DNA from 4 places in the Paenibacillus sp. sg306046 genome. Region 4 is predicted to be linked to each of the others. Evidence: riboswitches for the same ligand, from Rfam matches in the RefSeq annotation. Region 4 holds a riboswitch; each other region holds the start of a gene.
The links. A riboswitch is a leader RNA that binds a small molecule or an ion and turns the genes downstream of it on or off. The one in region 4 is predicted to bind cyclic di-AMP.
Positions count from the first base shown of each region.

Region 1: linked by a shared signal. The riboswitch ahead of AC6ROY_RS12130 (CAP domain-containing protein) and the one ahead of AC6ROY_RS22220 (resuscitation-promoting factor) in region 4 are both predicted to bind cyclic di-AMP.
Region 2: linked by a shared signal. The riboswitch ahead of AC6ROY_RS21940 (stalk domain-containing protein) and the one ahead of AC6ROY_RS22220 (resuscitation-promoting factor) in region 4 are both predicted to bind cyclic di-AMP.
Region 3: linked by a shared signal. The riboswitch ahead of AC6ROY_RS14395 (TrkH family potassium uptake protein) and the one ahead of AC6ROY_RS22220 (resuscitation-promoting factor) in region 4 are both predicted to bind cyclic di-AMP.

Region 1 covers NZ_JCAMRT010000010.1:25,791-29,999, reverse strand. The annotation lists gene AC6ROY_RS12135 (methyl-accepting chemotaxis protein) at 1-1,577, opposite strand, end outside; cyclic di-AMP (ydaO/yuaA leader) riboswitch at 2,054-2,188, shown strand; gene AC6ROY_RS12130 (CAP domain-containing protein) at 2,197-3,153, shown strand; gene AC6ROY_RS12125 (antibiotic biosynthesis monooxygenase) at 3,283-3,618, opposite strand; gene AC6ROY_RS12120 (NAD(P)/FAD-dependent oxidoreductase) at 3,859-4,209, opposite strand, start outside.
Region 2 covers NZ_JCAMRT010000027.1:58,478-62,686, forward strand. The annotation lists gene purE (5-(carboxyamino)imidazole ribonucleotide mutase) at 1-417, opposite strand, end outside; purine riboswitch at 593-694, opposite strand; gene AC6ROY_RS21935 (DUF6483 family protein) at 827-1,534, opposite strand; cyclic di-AMP (ydaO/yuaA leader) riboswitch at 1,655-1,815, shown strand; gene AC6ROY_RS21940 (stalk domain-containing protein) at 1,819-2,658, shown strand; gene AC6ROY_RS21945 (polysaccharide deacetylase family protein) at 2,853-3,665, shown strand; gene AC6ROY_RS21950 (DoxX family protein) at 3,771-4,209, shown strand, end outside.
Region 3 covers NZ_JCAMRT010000012.1:155,453-159,661, reverse strand. The annotation lists gene AC6ROY_RS14400 (potassium channel family protein) at 1-663, opposite strand; gene AC6ROY_RS14395 (TrkH family potassium uptake protein) at 679-2,055, opposite strand; cyclic di-AMP (ydaO/yuaA leader) riboswitch at 2,123-2,295, opposite strand; gene AC6ROY_RS14390 (CPBP family intramembrane glutamic endopeptidase) at 2,584-4,209, shown strand.
Region 4 covers NZ_JCAMRT010000028.1:49,465-53,673, forward strand. The annotation lists gene rsmA (16S rRNA (adenine(1518)-N(6)/adenine(1519)-N(6))-dimethyltransferase RsmA) at 1-432, opposite strand, end outside; gene rnmV (ribonuclease M5) at 429-989, opposite strand; gene AC6ROY_RS22220 (resuscitation-promoting factor) at 1,101-2,192, opposite strand; cyclic di-AMP (ydaO/yuaA leader) riboswitch at 2,519-2,698, opposite strand; gene AC6ROY_RS22225 (TatD family hydrolase) at 2,935-3,702, opposite strand; gene AC6ROY_RS22230 (HD domain-containing protein) at 3,755-4,209, opposite strand, start outside.

The DNA.
Region 1 (4,209 bases), on a different contig from region 4:
GTCGCCGAAATTTCTTCAGCACCTGCCGAAATTTCCTGCGCAGCGCTGGAGACGTCCTGAATTTGCAGCGATACCTTTCTCGTGGAGGTCAAAATTTCGGAGAACAGCCTGCCCGTTTCTTCAGCCATAACCATGCCCTTCCCCACAACCTCTGTGCCATGGCTCATGGATTGCGCAACCTGATGAATTTCGGATTGCACCTCCTTGATCAACGCTGAAATCTGATCGGCGGACTGATGGGATTGCTCGGCCAGCTTGCGCACTTCGCCGGCAACGACTGAAAATCCGCGGCCATGCTCGCCGACGCGCGAAGCTTCAATGGCGGCATTCAAGGCAAGCATATTCGTTTGATTGGCAATACCGGTAATCAGACCGAGAATGTTGCCGATTTCTTGCGAGCGGCGATCCAGCAGGCCGACGGTTGCCGAAGTGTCCTTTACAAACTGGTCGATCACTTTCATTTGCTCAGCCATGTCTTGCACCGCCATATCTCCTTGCGACGATTTGCGCTCCACGTCGTTTGCTTCGTCGGCTACGCCAGAGGAGCTGTGGGCAATCGTCTGGATAACGCCGGAAATTTCGGAAATGGCCCGTGAGCTTTCCGTGCTGGAGCTTTCCTGGTGTTTGATGTTGTCGGCTATCATTTTGATATGCTCATTGATCGCTTCGGCATGCTGATTGTTTTCTTCCATCGTGGAGTAGAGGCTCTTCGCCGAATCGGCCACCTGGACAGACAGCTCCTGAACCTTCACAATGGTATTGTTCATCTTGCGGGTCATGATGTTAAACTTATCGTTGATAATCCCGAGGTCATCGCGCCCTGTCTTGATCTCCACGTCAAGATTGCCCGCACTCACCTGCTCGATTCCCCGAATCAGCTCCTTGATCGGCGAGAGCGTGCGTTTGACAATGTAGAACTGCACAAGCAGGATCAGCACAAGCGAACCGGCCAAAATCAACAACCCGTATGTAAGAAGCGTCTTGAGTCCATTTGGAACGGCAGAAGCATCCGCATCAACGGCAAAATAAGCAAAGATACGGCCACTGCTGTCCTTCAAAGGATAAGCAATCGTGACCCAGGTGCCGAGCGTGTCGTCATATACGGTGGAAAATTCGGAATTTTGCGAGGCCAGCATTTTGGTCACCGTATCAACGACGACCTGCGGCTGCTCGTACATATCGCCAATCCCCAAATTCCCCTCCTTCAACGGCTGCACCAGATGCGTCGGCACCGCCGTGATGGAGGTTTTGTTCCCGTCCTTCAGCTCCGTGCCGAAAATATAGGCTTGGGCAATCGTCGGATTGTACTTGCTCGCCGAATCCATCAAATCGCGCAGCTCGGCCTGCACAGGGCCGTCATAGCTTTTTTCCTGCATGGCTTTCTGTACCTTGCCAATGTCAATTTGCTTGAACCAGGCTGCGGTAACCGTTTCGATCTGGTTGTGAAGCTGCTTGATCAGTATCGACTTCTGAATAAAGTAGCTGGAGATAATCAGAAGCGCCCCAATCAGGACAATGTTGATCGATGAAAGCAGCAGATTTTTTGCATAAAACGACATACCGGTTTTCTTGTCCATGTTGATGCGGTTCCTCCAATATAAAATAGATTTTAAAGGGATCTAACGTGTTGCGAGTATCCTCCCCCTTTGCGGCCAAAACAAATGTCGCTGCACCGCCGTCAGTTTACATAATTCGACAAAGTTCAGGACATTTTTTCCATTATACCATAATTTACTTCGATGTCTTCACCAATAAATGGGACACGCGGTTTCCACATCTGGAAGCCCCCGGATAAATCGCAATCCGTCAGGGACAATCGTCCCCCTGAAGCTCGGAAATCCTCAACGAAAAAAACCGAAATTTCCGCGTTTTGACGCGGAGTTTCGGCTTTTTTAGGTCTAAAAACGTATAGGCGCAGTCCTGCTTTTCTCAATTTTGAACGTATTGTAAATTTTAACATGGAAACTTTTACGGGATGCTTCGCCTTGTGGATCATGTTACTATGAGGCAACCGCAACGAACGGCTCGCTTGGGCCAGTTCGGGCGGACAAAACTAAACGAAAGGCCGAAGCTTCTGTAAGAAGCGCGGGGAACCCACGATTCAGGGGTGAAGCCGCATCTGCGGCCGGGTGATTGCTCTTTGACCCGAACCCGTCAGCTAACCTCGCAGGCCAACATAAGGAGAGGATGGATGTAATGCGTTTCAAAAAAACCGTTTTGACAGGTGCGCTCGCCATTAGTGTCGTTGCTGGAGCAGGCTCTGCCTTTGCAGCGCCGACGACTGCTCCGATCGGACAGGATCTCATCGCGAACCGTCTTCAGCAAACGTACGGATTGTCGCTGAACGAGCTGCTTCAACACGTTCAAGGCGCTAACCTTCGCATAGTATGCCCGCAATTGCAAGGCAATTATCCGGGCCTGCAAGACTTGTATGGCGGCGGCTTCTTCGGGGGCTATACGCCTGCTCCGGTGACGCCGGGCTCTGACGCTGGAACGCCGGACAACGGCTCCGTTCCGGGCTCTGACGCCGGAACGCCGGACAGCGGCTCCGTTCCAGGCTCTGACGCTGGAACGCCGGACAACGGCTCCGTTCCAGGCTCTGACGCTGGAACGCCGGACAGCGGCTCCGTTCCGGGCTCTGACGCCGGAACGCCGGACAGCGGCTCTATTCCGGGCTCTGACGCCGGAACGCCGACGCCAGACACGGGAACGGCTCCGGGAACGCCGGCAGGAGGCACAGAAGCGCCGGCAGCGCCAAGCGCGCCGTCCGGTACAGACACGGCCTCTGCTTACGCTGAGCAAGTGGTGACAATCGTGAACGCCGAGCGGGCCAAAGCCGGCTTGTCGCCGCTGACGAGCGACCCGGCGCTTGCCAATATGGCGCTGGATAAAGCGAAGGATATGTACAGCCGCAATTATTTCGATCATACGTCGCCGACTTACGGCTCTCCATTTGATATGATGAAAACTTATGGCATTAACTATTCATACGCCGGCGAAAATATCGCCAAAGGACAACGTGATCCGCAAGAGGTTATGACTGCCTGGATGAACAGTGCAGGCCATCGGCAAAATATAATGAGCCCGAACTATACGAAAATCGGCGTTGCTTACTACAATGGCGTTTGGGTGCAGGAGTTTATTGCGAATTAAAGAAACGAAATCGGTTGATGCCTTAGTCTCATGAGCAAGCTCTAACACCCCTTTCCTCCGAACGAGTCGGAAGCCATGACGGCTTCCCCGTTCTGGAGTAAGGGGTGTTTGGCTATCTGTAACTTTTCGCTAAGCTTCGGAACCGGCAGCTTGACCGACGCGCGCTGCTTTCAATTCATACATATTAACAGTGGTGCTAATGACAAAGTCCGGAGGCGTGCGATCCTTCTGGTTGCGATGCCCCTCGATATGCTCCGGGCTTCGTTCCCAGTTTTTCCACGCTTCCTCCGATTCCCAGCGAATCATGACCAAAACCTCATCCATATCCTTGCTGCGTTTATTTACCATGACGCTAATATCGAGCAGGCCGGGCATCTTGTCCATCGCACCCGGCCGACTGAATCGCTCGATGATTGTATCGGCATGTCCCGGCTTCGCTTGAATCGTTCTCGTCTGAATCAGCATGCTAGAAGTCTCCTTTGCCTGGCTGGTATACTTGCATCCGTGTTTTCGCGGTTGCTTTTCTTGCGATAATCGAATTCTTCAGCTCCGCTGAAAACTTATACATTCGATTATCTTAAAATATACCTGCCGCAAGCAAAAAGCTGAATGGATTATCCGGCGGCGGCATAGACGATTTGACCGGCTGCCCTCCAGACACGGCTCCCTGCGAGATCAGCCACGAACGTCCGCGCTCCGTTTTCGTTAAGCGAAATCGTCCTCCGTCAGCTCCAAATTAATGGCGGCAGCCGCTCTGCTGCCCGCTGCGGCGGCAAGGATCAGCTGAGAAGGCATCACGTAAGCGGCATCCCCTGCGGCGTACAAGCCCGGAACCGTGCTTTTGCCCCACTCATCGGCGGCAATCCCGCCCAGCTTGTTCACTTCATACTGCAGCGACGCTTCAAAGGACGCATGCGGAAGCCATTCAGGAGCAACAAACCCGCCCGTTCGCTCAATGCGGGTCCCGTCAGCGAATTCCACCTGCCGCAATTTCCCTGCTTCGCCGATAAACGCGGCCACTTCCTGCTCGGTCACCTCGATCCGTCTCGCTTGCAG
Region 2 (4,209 bases), on a different contig from region 4:
CAGCTCAGGGTCAAATGCCGCCAAAATTTGCGCCGCATACAGCCCTGCATTGGTCGCACCCGCTTGCCCGATCGCCATCGTGCCTACCGGCACCCCGCCAGGCATCTGCACGATCGAATACAAGGAATCCAGTCCGCTCATCGTTGAAGATTTCACAGGCACGCCAATGACCGGCAGCACCGTCTTCGCCGCAACCATACCCGGCAGGTGAGCGGCGCCGCCGGCTCCGGCGATAATCAGCTTGAGACCGCGCTCGATCGCGGTTTCAGCGTATTCAAACATCAGATCAGGCGTACGGTGAGCCGACACGACCCGCTTCTCGTAGGCCACGCCCAGCTCATCCAAAATATCACACGCATGCTTCATCGTTTCCCAATCCGACTGGCTTCCCATAATTACGCCAACTTGCACAGCCATGTTAACCTCCGTATGCCGCTAACTGTCAGGCGGCGTTGAGTGTAAGTTACTTCCTTATATCTTCTATAATCTAAAAAGCGTCCTCGGATAACCGGCAACAACATACCAGCTATCGGAAGGACGACGAGAAACATCCCTAAGCGCAAGTTAAGGCCAAGCACAACTTGTGCCGACCTCTGATTCAACGCTTACTCGTAGTCCAAAAATTTAAGGTTTTCGGGTAGAAACTTTCGGGCCGTATTCCCGATGTTATACGAGACTATTCAACTTATGACCAGCCTGCGGCAGGCCTTGTTTTCTGCTCTCTCAGTTTAGCAGGGATTAACATGCCATGTCAACTCAAAAACACGAACATTCGATAAATACCGAGCAAATATAGTTCGTATTTCTTGACACCGAATGGAACCAATTACCGGTTATTAACAGCACTATTTTTCATTTCTACGAGTTCGCGCTGACTTTGCTCCACTTCTTCGGCAGTCAGCCCCCCGGCGGCCAGCTGATGCCCCTCCAGCTCGGCCCATCTGGCATACATCATCAGTCCGCGTTCCAGTACATCCAGCCGATCGGAATCCGCACGATCTGCCCGCTGCAAGCCTTCATCTGCGGACAAACGGTGAAACAGCGCATCCTCCGCTTTAGCGAACCGGCCTGTTTCTTCATAATAAGGGATCAGCAGATCAAGCGCCTCCTGGCCCAGCGGACTGCGGCCTACAAGCGCCAGCGCCGCTTCGATCCGCGTGTCGATTTCCGCCTGCATCGTGCGATCCTCTTCATCGGCGCGCACAAGCAGCAGCAGTTCCGCCCATCTGGCCGCCTCCTGGGCGGCCTGACCGGACTGCCCCGCTTCCTGCAGCAATGCGCCGCGGGCCAGCATCATATCGCTCATAGCCAGCGCTTTGCCGACATCAGGCCGCCCCCCCTGGGAAATAAGCTCCAGCAAATCACGGACCGCAAGCGCCTGCAGCAGCCGGGTATCCAGACCGACCAGCCGCTTCATCGCCTGATGTAAAATGTCCATCCGTTCCTGAAGCGCCCGGCCCCGCATGTGCATGACCTGCCCGATCACCTTTGCCGTCTGCTCGATAAGCCGCATAATATAGTCTCGTTTATACATATCAGCCCTCCTCTTCGATTGCTTTCTTCTGTCTATTGTATCATCCGATTGCCGGACACGGTAATCCTGCTGGGAAAGCTGGATGGATTTATGCATTGAAGGGCTGGAAGCGCTATGGTAAAGTCTTAAAAGCCGAATCGAACAGTTTGTTCTGAACGTACGGGGGACGCATCACATGGGGTGAATAGACGATTCCAGCAGCCTTGCTGCCGAATCGAGCTTAGGGAAAATCCTCTTCCCGAACCCGACAACTAACCTCGGAGGCTCGACAGGAGGGAAAACAGTTGAATAAATTTTTGAACACCGTGCTGCTGGCAAGCTTATTTTTGCTGCCTGCATCGCTGGCCGCTTCCACGCCCGCTCAGGCTGAGGTCAATCATGCAGACACCGATATCAAGGTGCAGTTGAATGACCAGCTCATGCAATTCCCTGATTCACAGCCGTTGGTTGACAGCAATTCCAAGCTGCAGGTGCCGGTTCGGGCCATGGCTGACAAGCTAGGCTTCGATATTCAATGGCAGAAGGTCGGTTCGCAGATCGCACTTACCGTCAGCAATGCCGAGGAAAAGCTAACACTGACGACCGGCGATCGCCAAGCCAAGATCAACGAACAGACGGCTGCGCTGGACACACCTGCCTCCATCGTAGATGGCCGTGTGTACTTGCCGTTTCGTCTGCTGGCCGATACGTTCGGTACCCATATCCAATGGGACGGACAAAACCGGATCGCCATTTTGTCAACAGACGGTCAATATCATGCTCCGGCCTGGTACCGCCCTCAGACGATGGCTATCGCTATGAACTACTCCAAAGTTATTGAGGCTAAAGCCTCTGCCTATACGGCAAGTCCTGCCGAAAATGGCGGCTACAACCTTGACTATATGGGCAACCATCTGAAGCTGGGTACGATTGCCGTCGATCCGAACGTCATTCCGCTTGGCAGCAAGGTTTATGTGGAAGGTTATTCCCATGACGGGTTGCCGGTCGGAGGCATGTATGCCATAGCAAGCGATACCGGCAGCGCGATTAAAGGCAACAAAATCGATATCTTTCTCCCCCAAAGCCGCCAGCAGGCGATGACCTTTGGCATTCAGCAGGTCAAGGTGTACATCCTCGCTTCCTGATCCCTGCCAGACAGAGAGAAGCAGCCGCACAGCGATCCTCGGATCGCTGTTTTTTGTTTATGGGGGGACAACTTGACCTTGATCCGCAGTCTGGCCGGAACTCGCCGCCTCCGGTATTATCCATTCGACAAGCTGCATATTACGGCTCCCTTCATCGGACACTAACAGCTGACAAGCTATGGGGAGTGATGCAGGTGGGAATTTGTCAAAGCATAACGACACGGATCGCCTATCGGGGAACGTTGCTGCTGCTTAGCGGCTGTCTGCTCGCCGTCCCTTCTCCAGTGGAAGCCGGACCGCCGGGCGCGCCGGAGACTCGCTCGCTCACAGCGGCTGCGGCTGCTCAGGCAACGGCTTATGGGGCAACAACCAGGGTGCCTGGCCAGGAAGAGGTCGTCTGGAAGGTGGAAACGGACCAGAAGCTGATCGCCCTCACGTTCGACGACGGGCCAAATCCGCTGTATACGCCGCAAATTCTCGACCTGCTGCATGCTTATGAAGCCAAGGGGACTTTCTTCGTGCTTGGCAAACGGGTTCAAATGTACCCGGCGATCGCAATTCGTGAAGTTAATGAAGGGCATGAAATTGCCAACCATACTTTCGACCATCATTATTTGAAAAACTATCCGCCTGACCGGCTCGTCCGTGAAATTCGCCATACGCAGGAAGTGATTTTTGATATTACCGAGCAGATGCCTCACGTATTCCGTCCTCCCGGCGGCTTCTATAACGATCAACTGCTGAGCTCGATGAAAGAAGACAAGCTGACCGTCGTCATGTGGTCCTGGTACCAGGACACGAAGGATTGGCGCAAGCCGGGTGCGGATAAAATTGTACAGCAGGTGCTCGGCAATGTGCATAACGGGGACATCATCCTGTTTCACGATCTCGAAGGAGACTGCAGTCAAACCGTGGCCGCTCTTCGTGTCATTTTGCCCGATCTGAAGGCCCGCGGCTACCAGTTTGTGACCGTTTCAGACCTGATTGCGCGCACACGCCAGCACTGATTTTCCATAAGCAATTGAAAAAGATATTTGTTTGTGATTTTTTTCACTTATTTTATTGCGCGGCAAGCTTATACTGAAGTCAGATAAACAAAGGAGATGATTCACATGATGAACTGGCTCAGAGAAAACCGATACGCTGCCGTATTGCTGACCTTCCTCAGATTGTACCTTGGCTTTGACTGGATGATCCACGGTTGGGAAAAGCTGACCGCAGCAACGCCGTTTAACGCAGGCGGATTTTTGAAAAATGCCGTCGCCAACCCGGTAGCCGACAAAACAACGAAGGAATTGATTTATCCGACCTACACTGCTTTTATCGAAACCTTTGCTTTGCCGAATGCCAAGATTTTCAACTTCCTGATCCCGCTTGGTGAATTTCTGGTCGGACTCGGCCTCATCCTTGGCGCTCTGACAACAGCCGCAATGTTTTTCGGACTGCTGATGAACTTCATGTTTATGTTCGCTGGCACAATCAGCACAAACCCTTGGATGGCCATGCTTGGTATTGTCATCCTTGTCGCTGGAGCTAATGCTGGTAAATTCG
Region 3 (4,209 bases), on a different contig from region 4:
TTAGCGGATAACGGCCTTCTCGAAGTGGTCGATCTGATCATTTGTGCCGATGATGACCATCACGTCCTTCTCCTCCACCGAATCGGTCGCCGTCGGGGCGATAATGACGCCTTCCTTCTTATTAATAGCAACGATGCTGCAGCCGTATTTGGCCCGCGTGTCGAGATCCTTGAGCGTCCGCCCGTTCAGACAGCGCGGCACGGTCAGCTCGGCAATCGTATATTCGCTGGACAGCTCGATATAATCGAGCAAGTTCGGCGAAACGAGCTGATGCGCCACCCGAACGCCCATATCGCGTTCCGGGAAAATGACGCGATCGACGCCGATCTTGTCCAGCACCTTGCCATGCAGCTCGGACAGCGCTTTGGCTACGACCATCTTCGTCCCGGTATCCTTGAGCAAAATCGTCGTTAAAATGCTCGCCTGGATATCGTCGCCGATGGACACAACCACACAGTCAAAGTTACGCAGACCTAGCGACCGAATCACGTCCTCGTCCGTCGAATCGGCTACGACTACATGGGTTAGCTCATCACTCAGCGCCTCAACCGCTTCCTCATCCTTATCAATGCCCATAACCTCATAGCCAAGCTTGATCAGCTCTTTGGCCAAACTGGAGCCGAATCGGCCCAAACCGATGACTGCATATTGACTGCGTTTCATCCTGTGTCTTTTCCCCTATCCGATGGTGATTTTCCCTTCCGGGTATCTGTACAGCTCTTTCTCGGCTTTGGGCGTGAGCGCATAAGCAAGCGTCAGCAATCCCAGACGGCCGGCAAACATCGTAAACGCAATCAGCACCTTGCCGAAGCTTGACAGCTCGGGCGTCAGTCCCATACTGAGCCCGACCGTGCCGAATGCCGAGACAACCTCGAACAAAATCATCAGGAAGCTGTGATCCTCCGTCGTCGACAGCAGCATCGTCACCGTCATCACCAGAAACAACGCCAGCATCGTCAGCGTGATCGCCTTCAAAATCCGGTCTTTGCCGAGACGGTACCGGAATAACACGATGTCCTCCTTGCCCCGAATCATCGCCATCATGGCTCCGACAAGCACTGTAAACGTCGTCGTCTTCACTCCGCCGCCCGTTGAGCCGGGCGAAGCTCCAATAAACATCAGAATGATGATGAAAAACTGGGTCGCCTGGCGCAGCCCGGCTATATCGACGGTATTGGCGCCAGCGGTCCGCGGCGATACGGATTGAAAGAAGGAGGCCAGCAGCTTGCCGTCCCAGCCGAGTGGCCCAAGCGTTCGCGTATTGGAATATTCGAACATAAAAATGACGACGGCGCCAAGCGCGATCAGCAGACCGCTTGCCGACAGCACCACCTTGGAGTGCAGCGACAGCTTATGCTTTTGCCTGAACGACCTTTTCCTCAGCTCCAGCAAATCCGACAACACGACAAACCCGAGTCCTCCCAGCACAATAAGCGCCATCGACACGACATTTACCGTGACATCAGCGGCGTATGCAGTCAAACCGGAAAACGGTCCCGTCACCGGGCCGAATAAATCAAAGCCCGCATTATTAAAAAACGAAATGGCGTGAAACACACCGTAGCCGATCCCCCGGACCAGTCCGAGGTCAAACGACCAACGGATCGCCAGCACGACCGCGGCCGCCACTTCGATCGTCAGCGAATAAATCAGCACCTTGCGAATCAGACGTATGATGCCTTCCATGCTGCCCTGATTCATCGCTTCCTGCAGGATCAGCCGCTCCTTGAGCGAAATCCGCTTCTTAAGCATAAATGCAAACAAGGTTGACATCGTCATAAAGCCGAGACCTCCGACCTGGATCAGCACGGCGATGACCACTTTGCCGAACAACGACCAGTGCAGCCCGGTATCCACCACGACAAGTCCGGTGACACAGGTCGCCGAGGTTGCCGTAAACAACGCATCAAGCAGCGGCGTCGGATTGCCGTCGGCCGCCGAGACAGGCAGCATAAGCAGCACCGTACCCAGCAAGACGATCGCGGCAAAGCCGGCTACAAGAATTTGCGGCGGCGTCAGTTCGAATTTTTTCACGGCGTGAGCGTTTTTTTTCATCTCATGGGGCACCTCATTACCGTTTGTGAACAACAAAAAAAGCACGGGAAACCCAGTGCTGTGTACAAGGTTCCTGCATACAAGCCTACGAGGTTAGCTGTCGGATTCGGATGTACAGGCACCCTATCCATGCCCCGCAGCCTGACGGCCGGGCACGGAATTCACCCCAAGTTTCATGGTTCCCCCGTTTTCAATGCGCGATGCAAAAGCGGCATCTTTGAAATTCGGCTTTGCGATTCAATTCATATGAATTATAAGCGGGTTTGAACAGAAGTACAAAGCTGTTTTTCCCCTTTGTACGCGAATAAAGCGAGTCCGCAGTATATGTAAGCGATCCCATACGGTCGGCGCTTGCGCTCGCTTGTTTTTTCCGGTTCTTACGCGTGTTATCATACAATTATCAGCAAGCATGGATGAGCTGTGCTGCGAATACAATACAAATGCAGGCTGATCAGGCCCACCAGCAACGGCTACATGATGAGTCTGTGCCGGACTCGGCCTAATTTTGAACCGGACAAGGAGTGCGCCATGCCAACCTTTCAGCACCGCCCCCCGCTGCTGCTCGCCCTTATCGGGCTGCTGCTTTATTTCGGCTTGTCCTATGCCGCTCCGTTGTTCGACAAGCGTCCCTCCGAAAACGCGAAACCGCCGGCCGGTCCTGCAATCAGCAAGCAGGCCGCCGTGGAGGCGGCCGCCGCCTTCATCGACCGCCGCTTCGGCCTGTCGCAGACGTACACCGCCCATACGCTGTTCCAGTCGTCGATGTCGCGCAGCGGATACTTGCAGCAGGCGAAGCTGGCTGAGGAATACCAAGCCCGATTCGCGGCGCGCTTCCCGCTCGATTTTTACGAGGTGGAAATTCAGGATGGCGCAGCGACGTATTATGCGGGCGTAAATTTCACGACCGGCAGCTTGCTGAGCTTCAGCGCATACAAAGCGCCCACTGCCCGCACCGAAACGCTGCCAACGCTGGAAAGCAGCCCGGAGGCTGCCGCCGAGCAAGCGGTGCGCGACATGGGCTTCGACCTAGCAGGCTTCACGCAGCGTAACAGGAGCAACCCGGCGGGCGAAGCGGTGCTTGTCTTCGTCAGCAAAACGGAGCGAATCGGCGAAGCGCCGCTGGAGCTGCAGCTGCAAATCGCTGGCGGGAAGGTCATCGCCTTCCGCCCGGTATTTCCGCCGCCGGACAGCTTCCTGAGCTGGCAGGAGCAGCAGGATGACATGTCCGGCTTGCTGACCCGCATCAGCTTGCTTGCTTCGCTGGCTATGGCGCTGGCCGCGCTCTTTATCGTCATCCGTCAGCGGCGGCAAATTACGTTTACCCGCGGGCTTGTGCTCGCGCTTGTTTTTCTCGCCTTGTACGTACTGAACAATTTCAATATGCTGCCTGCGTTCCGCACGACTCATGGAAGCGGCCCGTCAGATCTTAACGCTATCCTTTATTTATGGATCATCAACATTTATGTCACGCTGATGGCCGTCTCGACGTATTTCGCGATGCTCGCGGGCGGCCGGCTGATGCAAAACAGCGGCAAACGTCCATGGCCGGTCTGGAGGGACGACGACTTTGGCGCGCAAGCCAAGCAATCCATGCAGGACGGCTATGTCATAGGCCTGTTTATACTCGGCGTCCAGCAGATGCTGTTTGTGTCCGCCTCGGCCGTATTCGACGTGTGGGCGGTGAATGATCCGTCCGACTCCGTCTACAACATGAGGCAGCCGGCGCTGTTCCCGCTGCTTGCCTGGTCGGCAGCCATTTCGGAGGAGGCAATTTACCGGCTGCTCGGCGTATCGCTGTTGCTGCGGTTGACCCGCAGCCCGGCTGTAGCCGTCTTGATCCCCAGCGTCATCTGGGCGATGAGCCACACGCAATACCCGATTTATCCGGTGTATACACGGCTGATCGAAGTCACCGTGATCGGCGTCATCTTCGGGTATGTGTTTCTCCGTTACGGCTTTCTGACGGCCGTCTTCGCCCATGCGTCGATGGACAGCATTTTGATGGGACTGTCGCTGGTATACGACGGGAACACGCTGCAAGCGGCCACAGGCTTCGCGTATTTCCTTGTCCCGGCGGCTGTCGGCTTGCTGCTCAGCAAGCTGCACGGACGGCTGCGCCGCCCGCCGTCGCTGCCCGTAGCGCGGCTTCCTTAA
Region 4 (4,209 bases):
CGTGACATAATAAGGCAGATTGGCGACAACGCTCACCTTGTCCACGGCTTGGAAATGCTCGGCAAATAAAGCTTGCAAGTCAACCTTCAGCACATCGCCATGTACGACGGACGCATGCGGATACGGGGCCAGCGTTTCCTCCAGCATCGGAAGAAGACGCTGGTCAATCTCGACGGCCACAACCTTGGACGCCTGCTTGGCCAGCTGCTGGGTTAATGCTCCGATCCCGGGGCCGATCTCAAGCGCCCCTTTCGTAGCATCCAGCTCAGCCGCCGATACAATCCGGTTCAGCACATTTTGGTCAATGAGAAAATTTTGTCCCAGGCTTTTCTTCAAAGTGAACCCGTACTTCTGCATCAATTCCTTCGTCCGCTTGGGCGATGCAATGTCGCCGGCCGCTTGTCCGGACGGAAAGTTGGACTGCTGGCTCATGATTCCGCCTCCTTCTGTGCTTCCTGCTCCAGCTCACGCCGGGCCTCGTCGAATTCCGCGCGCGAAATTTGAAACATTCGGCAGCGGTTGTAGAACTGCTTGCCGTTGCAATACCCGATGCCGAGCCGGTTGCCCATCGCCAGCCGTCTGGCCGCAGCCTGAGGATGCACGATCAGCCCGGCTTCCAGCAGGTCGTCCCACGCGATCTCCGACGCCGCTTCAGGACAATCGGTTCGCACGTTGGCGAGCGCAGACCGGATCGCCTCCACGGAGGCGTTTTCGACTCCGATATCTCCCTTGCTTGTTGCGGCCTGCTGGGTCAGAAACGCATGCTTGGCGCCAGGAACCGCGCGCGCGATAATTTTACGGATTCGTTCTCCCGCATGATCCGGATCGGTGAAGATGATGACGCCCCGGCGCTCCTGCGCCAGCCGGATGCGCCGGATAATGCTGTCATTGATCGCCGAGCCGCCGGTTTCGATCGTTTCCGCTTCGACCGCACGTTTGATGGCGACTGTATCGTCCTTGCCTTCGACTACGATAATTTCCTTGATCAAGCTCGATGCTCCTTTCCGAATTCGTACACATGGAAAAAGAAGAGGGCGGTAAGCGCCTCTTCTTGATCCGTTAATCTATATGGACTACCAGTCTTCCCGAATTGCATGTTCCTAATCAGCAGACGGCTTCTTCGGTCCGATGATATATACCGTATATCCGCGTTTAACGCCAAATTTGTCGGCATAGCTATCACTTTGGAAGAAGACGTCAATCTTGTTCCCTTTTACGGCGCTGCCCGTATCTTCAGCCCGGCGGAAGCCGATCCCGTCGATATAGACCCACCAGCCGATCGGGATTACTTTAGGATCGACTGCAATCGTGCGACCTTCCGTTACCTTCGCACCCGAAGACGTTACGCCATATTGCGGATGGCTTGCATCCTTGCCCGTCGATTCCTTACCAGCGGAATACGCGGTCAGCGTAACATTTTTAATCACTTGCTTATAACCGAAATTCACTCCGTTTTTCGTCAGTTCCTCCACCGTCGGCGAGGAGGCTGACAACGCGACAACCGGGCTTTTGGTGCCTACAGCGACAATACGTTTTTTGCTTTGCGTTTGTACAGCTTCGCCAATCACTTCTTCCGAGACCAGTACGCCATCCTCAAACAGCTTCTCGGTTTTCTTGATCTTCAAACCTTCCTGACCCTCTTGAACGACCTGCTCCTTGCCCTTCAACAGCTTGGCGTCATCCTGCTTGACCGTTTCATACGCGATCGCTTCATGCAGCTCGCCTTCTTCCTTCTTCACGCGGACCACTTTCACCGCGCTCTGCGCACTAATTTCACTGTCCAGCGCAGGCACAACCTTATCCAGTTCGCCAAGCGTCACATCCAGCTCCTGCAGCGCACTGGCTACCGTCTTGCCGACCGTATACGCCGTCTTCGTCTCCCCGTCCACCGTAAGCTGTACCGGTGTCGTGCGAGTAACGGTAATCCGGTCCCCCGACTTGATCTTCGAATCCCGTTCATGCGACAGCCGATCGTGATCGGCAACCGCGATCCCTTGCTCATCCAGAATTTGTTGCAGCTGCTCTCCACGGGTTTGGAACGTGCGCTCCTGTCCGTCAACAACAAGCGATACGCGCTTGACAGCCGTACCGTGCAACATCATTAAGAACATGAAAGTCATAGCGAATGAAGTCAAAACGCTTAACGTGATCATACGCAAGTTTCCATGCTTCCATCGCAACGCGAAGGTCATGCTGGATGATCGTCTTTCATGGGTTTGCTCAGTTGTTCCAGCTCCCACTTGTTCGGTCCTCCTTAAAGCCTCGCCATTTTGAGTGTTATGCATGATTAGAGTCTGACGCGACTATGGTAAATTGTTTGGAATGCAATTCCCAACGTTTCTTCCGCTGTCATCAGAGCCGCCACTTGCCTGCTACGTCCCCCCTTCGGGCGCATCGTTACGAACGTGCTTGGACATTTATCCCATCTACGGGGAAACACAAAAAAGTCGCGGAGAAGAGGAACCTTCCCGTGACTTTTTTCATTTGACCCAAATGAAAAGTTAAGCACACGACAATCGTTACCTCTCTCTAGACGCTTACGAGGTTAGCTGACGGATTCGGACTTGAGAGTCGCCCTACCTCCGGCACAATGATGTGCCCGAGGATTCACCCCTTAAAAAAACATCCCGGTGTCGTAATCCGACCGCCGTGATGTGGTTCCCCCGTTTCCCTTGCGGAAACTCAGCGATGTTGGAAAAAGTGTGATCGTATGAAGTTATTATTGAGTGTACGACGCCGAGGCTGAACTTGTAAAGTATACAAACTTCGAAAAAAAGAGCGAATTTGATTCGAATTCGGCATTATTAGAGCTTTTTTAGAAGTAAAATCCATCTATTTCTCGTTGTGACGCAGTTTTTTAACGGATTATCTTCAATTTTCTTGAATCGCGATTCGTATCTCCATTTTTGGATACGCTTTCTTCCTCTCTCTTGGCTACGAAATCTTAAAAAGTCTCATCGCGTTCTGCGTCGTAATCTCCGCCAATTCCTCCATAGAAATCCCTTTAATTTCCGCTGCCGCTTCAGCTACCAGCCGCACATAAGCAGACTCGTTACGTTTGCCCCGATACGGATGCGGCGTCAAGTAAGGCGCGTCCGTTTCGATCAGCAGCCGTTCAAGCGGCACCTGAGCGAGCACCTCCTTCGGCTGCCGGGCGTTTTTGAACGTAACCGGTCCGCCGAACGAAATATAGAAGTTCATATCCAGACAAAGCTTGGCCGTCTCCCAGCTGCCGGAGTAACAATGCATGACGCCGCCGACCTCGGCAGCCCGTTCCTCCTGCAGCGTCTGCACCACATCATGGTGCGCATCGCGGTTATGAATCGCAATCGGCAGTCCTACCCGGCGCGCCAGCCTGATTTGTTCACGAAACACGCGATCCTGAACATCCTTGGGCGACGTATCCCAGTAATAATCGAGTCCGATTTCGCCAATTGCCACAACCTTCTCATGAGCGCACAGCGATTCAAGCCAGACCAGATCGTCATCCGTCATATCCTTGGCGTCCGTCGGATGCCAGCCAACTGTCGAATAAATAAATGCATACTGTTCCGCAAGCGCCAGCGAAGTCGGAATCGTTTCACGGTTGAAGCCGATATTCACAATTCGACGAATTCCGTTTTCCTGCGCGCGGGCAATCACTTCATGTCGGTCTTCATCGAATTCAGGGGCATTCAGGTGCGCATGGGTGTCGATTAACATAACAATCTCCTTTGTGTTGTCTGCTTATTATATAGAAGGAATTAAGACCAGGTTATAGCTGCAGCAGCTCCCGCAAGTCGCGATCCAGGTGAAGCCGCTGTTTCACCAGCAGCTCCTGAGGGTAATAAAGATGGTATTTTCCCATCTGGATGCCGCTGATCGAACGGACAATTTCTGATTTATGTGAGATTTCCGTCAGCTGGTCATGCGAATCAAGCAACAAAATGGGTAGCTTCTCATCCTGCTCTCCCGGCCGGTATACATCGTAAGACTGGTCCGAAGGAAAATCCACCTCAAGGTAGTAAACCGGATCAATGCCTGCCGCCGTCAACTGCTCCCGCAGCCGCTCCAGCACGTCCACATCCAACCTCTCCAGCGTCACATACTTGAACAAGCGCCGCTGCAGGAACCGGCTGCACAGGTCTGCCAGCACTTCGTCCTGCTCCAGTGTCCACTGCATCAGCGTCGTCTGCATAAATGCCTCGTCGAGCAAGTAATAATCGTTGC